One region of the Oscillibacter sp. GMB15532 genome, then DNA from elsewhere that is predicted to be linked to it. Evidence: riboswitches for the same ligand, from Rfam matches in the RefSeq annotation. Region 1 holds a riboswitch; the other holds the start of a gene.
The links. A riboswitch is a leader RNA that binds a small molecule or an ion and turns the genes downstream of it on or off. The one in region 1 is predicted to bind FMN.
Positions count from the first base shown of each region.

Region 2: it holds a riboswitch for FMN, as region 1 does, so the genes downstream of both, ABVS15_RS13180 (ECF transporter S component) here and ribD (bifunctional diaminohydroxyphosphoribosylaminopyrimidine deaminase/5-amino-6-(5-phosphoribosylamino)uracil reductase RibD) in region 1, are expected to answer to the same signal.

Region 1 covers NZ_JBEVTO010000010.1:131,399-133,597, reverse strand. Annotated here, with positions in the region: gene ABVS15_RS12745 (riboflavin synthase) at 1-2, opposite strand, end outside; gene ribD (bifunctional diaminohydroxyphosphoribosylaminopyrimidine deaminase/5-amino-6-(5-phosphoribosylamino)uracil reductase RibD) at 1-1,086, opposite strand, end outside; FMN riboswitch at 1,234-1,348, opposite strand; gene ABVS15_RS12735 (hypothetical protein) at 1,519-2,199, shown strand, end outside.
Region 2 covers NZ_JBEVTO010000011.1:74,457-76,655, reverse strand. Annotated here, with positions in the region: gene ABVS15_RS13185 (SLOG family protein) at 1-393, opposite strand, end outside; FMN riboswitch at 644-790, shown strand; gene ABVS15_RS13180 (ECF transporter S component) at 893-1,516, shown strand; gene ABVS15_RS13175 (LTA synthase family protein) at 1,585-2,199, shown strand, end outside.

The sequences.
Region 1 (2,199 bases):
ATCGTAAGCCACCTCGCTTTCCAGCAGAAAATCTTCACCAAGCGCCGTGACGCTTGTATTCTTCAACAGAAACGCCTGCTCCGGCAGCGCCGCGCCCAGGCCCCCGACCGGCGTTTTCGCCGCACCGCCAAATAGTTTTGGCGCGATATAGGCCTGCACCTTTTGTACAATTCCGGCCTCCAGCGCCGCCCAATTCAGGGTACCGCCGCCTTCCAAAAGCACGCTGTCAATTTTTTTATCCCCCAGCCGCTTCATAAGCGCCCGCAAATCCACATGCCCGGCCGACGTTGGCAGCTCCCATACCCGGCAGCCCGCAGCTTCCAGTTGCTTTTTCTTTTCATTGCTGCCGTTTCCAGCCGCAATTACGGTGGGAACTGATGGTGCCGTGCGGACGATTTGACTTTCCAGCGGGATACGAAAATGCGTGTCGCAGATCACCCGCAGGGGGTTGCGCCCGCCCTCCGACCGACAGGTCAAAAGAGGGTCGTCCGCCAGCACAGTGCCAACGCCCGCCATAATGGCGGCGTAACGACCGCGGTCGGCATGGACACGCTGTCGTGCAGCCTCGCCTGTAATCCAGCGGGAAACGCCGGTGCGCGTGGCGATTTTGCCGTCCATCGTCATGGCATATTTCATCGTGACGTAGGGCGTTCCCGCGCGAATGAAGTGAAAAAACATGGGGTTCAGCGCGTCGCATTCCGCTTGTAAAATACCCGTTTCCACCTGAACGCCACCTGAGCGAAGTTGCTTTACTCCCCTGCCGGAAGCAAGGGGATTGGGGTCGGAGGAACCAACGACGATCCGCTCGATTCCGGCCTCCAGAATGGCATCCGTGCAGGGTGGCTGCCGACCGAAGTGGCAGCAGGGCTCCAGCGTCACATACAGTACCGCCCCCCGGGGCGATTCCGTGCAGCTTTGCAGGGCCGCCCGCTCCGCGTGAAGGCCACCGTAATGGTCATGATAGCCCTGTCCGATGACCCGGCCGTCCTTGACAATGACCGCGCCCACGATAGGATTTGGATTGGTTCTGCCGCATCCGCGCTGGGCCAACTCCAACGCCATGCGCATAAATTGCGTGTCTTCCATTGCCGCCTCCAAAATAAAAAGATGCCTTGAATCAAAACGTTCAAGGCATCTGGACACGGCGAATAAGCCCCGCATACACAAAAAACTCTGGAATGAAACCATTCCAGAGCATACTTATGTACGCAGGCGCAATCACTCCCGCTGTAACACAATCTTCTTTCATCCAGACTATACTGTCGGCCTCGGAATTTCACCGAATCCTGCCTTGCGGCTCGTGGGCTTTACCACCGGTGGGGAATCGCACCCCGCCCTGAAGATCCTGATTCAATTTTCAAAAGCATCATAGCACCTGCGCTTATATCTGTCAAGTTATGGCGTATAGGAAAATTTTTACTAAAAGCACCATAATGCTATGTGAGATTTCCCTTGACATTTAACCGCCAGAGCATTAATGTATTAATATAATCACACATTAATGATTGGAGAAACTAAATGAAGACGATGAAAAGTGTCTGGATTAAACTCCTGACTTGCTGTTTTATTGCGACATTGCTGCTGAGCATTGGCGCGGGAGCTGTCGACCAGACGGAGTCAGCCGCCCGTCAAGATGATCTTGACTATTTGTACACAACGTTAAAAACCAATCATCCCAACCTGTTTGCCAACACGCCGGAGACCGCTTTTGAAGCGAGGAAAGCCCAGATAGAACAACGGCTTAGCACGGAAAGCAGCTTTGATTTTGCGCTGGATTGCGCAAGTCTGGCCGCGCTGGCAAAGGACTCACATACCAACGTGTCTTTGGGCAGCAGCGGATACAATCTTCACATTTGCCTGTTTGACATGGAATTATACGATGGAACATGGAGACTGCGTGCGATAGACCGTGCCCATCAGGAGCTTCTGGGCGCCGAGATTGTATCCATCAATGGATATTCCATGGAGCAGGTTCTGGAAAGATTCGGAACCATCCTCAGCGCGGACAATTTGGTGAAGCTGCGGTATTCCTATTGGCAGATGTGCTATGTGCTGGAGCCGTATCAGTATCTGGGAATTGCCAAGCAAGGCGAGCCCATGCGCATAGAGGTGCAGGACTCCACGGGAAAAACTAATACATTGACGGTTTCCTCGGTAAGCCAGAGTGCCTTTCGGTCTGAGGATCTGGCGACGCTGAAC
Region 2 (2,199 bases), on a different contig from region 1:
GTCCACCATGTACCGATCCCGGCGCTGCATGCAGCTGGGGCTGTATGCGGCGGAAACCACCGTTTCATAGTCGCACCGGTCAAGCAGCCCCCGATACCGCGCCCGCTCCGCCTCGGACCAGGCGTTCGCCTGCGAGGGACAGGGAATCGCCGCCTCCACCGTCACCTCCGGGTGCCGCTCCTTCAGCGCCAGCACGCACTCGCAGGCATACAAATCGCAGCCCTGCGCCATACCGCACAGAAAGTGGCTGTACCCTTCCGCATAAGCGGCCTCCACGGCATCCAGAAGCCGCTGCTTCAGGGACGCGCAGCGCGGGTCGCTCTCTTCATAGCCCCATGGCAGCTTTCCCGGTCGATGCCCCGTAAAGCAGCAGGCCGACTGTCTTCCCCGCATTCGCGGTTTCCCTCCTTCCGTTCCGTCCCCTTTTGCATAAGGGACTTCCTCCGGCAGGCCGCGCATTTCCCCGGCAGCCGGACTGTATTTTAATCTTCATAGCAGTTTGCACCATTATAGAACAGGCGTTCCTGTTTGTAAAGTCCAATTTTAAAAACCATAAAAAGTCGAAAATTTTCTTTTAGGACATATTTCCCTCTTGCACTTTTTTTGCCGCCGTCGTATACTAATGGGCAGAAAGCAACTGAATACGTGTCTTCAGGGCGGGGTGCGATTCCCCACCGGCGGTATAGTCCGCGACCGGGCATCCATTGGATGTCCGCTGACCCGGTGCAACTCCGGGACCGACAGTGAAGCCTCCTTCAAGGAGGCCCAGTCTGGATGGAAGAAGATCATAGCGGCAGAGCTGCGCCTAGGCGTGCTCCTTTGTTGCTTGTTTCACCTTGGGAAGACTCAGTACTCAAGGTGTTTTCAAGACAATTAAGGGAGTGTGTTTTTTATGTCCCAGCCCGAAACCACCACAGCAGGCCGCACCCATGCAAAATCCCGCACCCACCGGCTCACCGTCACCGCCATGCTCAGCACCGTTGCTCTTGTCCTGATGACCCTGGATTTCTCGGTTCCCCTGATCCCTGCGTTTGTCAAAATGGACGTGTCGGAGCTTCCCGCTCTGCTGGCGGCTTTCAGTCTCGGCCCGTGGTACGGTGTGGCGGTGTGCTTTATTAAAAATGCCCTTCACCTTTTACAAACCTCCACCGGAGGGGTGGGCGAGGCGGCAAATTTTATGATGGGCGCCGTTTTTGTGGGCACCGCAGGCGTTATCTATGATCGCTTCGGCCAACACAAGAGCCGCAGGGGCGCATTGGTCGGCGCGCTGATCGGGGCGGTTGCCATGGCGCTCATTTCGGTACCTCTGAACTACTATTTTACCTATCCCGTCTACGCCAAGTTCATGCCCATTGATGTGATTCTTGGTATGTATCAGGCAATCCGTCCCTCTGTGAACGGGCTTTTGGAATGCCTTGTCACCTTTAACATGCCGTTTACCTTCCTGAAGGGGGTCCTGACCGTGGCACTGTGCTTTTTGATTTACAAGCCTCTGTCTCCCCTTCTGCACAGGTAAGCGCTTTTTCGGCATGGCAGGCGGCTTGCTCCGCCTGCCATCTCCGCTTTTGAAAGGAGCGTTTTCCCTTGAGCAACGAAACTTTGATTCCCCAGACCGAGCCTTCCGGCCCGGAAGAGCTTTCCCCCCCTCCGGAAAAAAAGAGTTCCCGTGCGCGGCTGTGGCTTCAAAAGGTGCTGCATGACGACCGCACCCCCATCCGGCTTCTTTTTATGCTGGGGCCGTGGGTGGCGTATCTGTGCGTGGAGTATCTGAATGAAAACAACCCCTTCACCGCCTTGAATGCCACCCAGCTTCTTTTTTCCGCCTTCTGGTACTATCTCATTTTCTGGGTGTGCCGGATGCTTACGGGGCGGCTCAAGACCGCCGCGGGCGTAGGCGCGGTCTTTTGCTTTTTGCTGGGGGTTGCGAATCATTATGTTTTGAAATTCCGGGGACGCATCATTTTCCCTGTGGATCTGATGACGCTGGGCACTGCCGCCAATGTAGCCACCGGCTATGATTTCAGGCCGGACAAAACCGTCTGGCTGGCAGCGGCCATTCTGGCGGTATATTTGCTGCTGTTGGCTCTGGTCCCTAAGCAAATCAAGGGTCGGCAAAAGCTGCGGCGGGTCACGGCTTTTGGATCCTTGGCTGCCTCCGCCGTCTTTCTATACGCCTTTTTCTGCACACCGCTGCTCCCC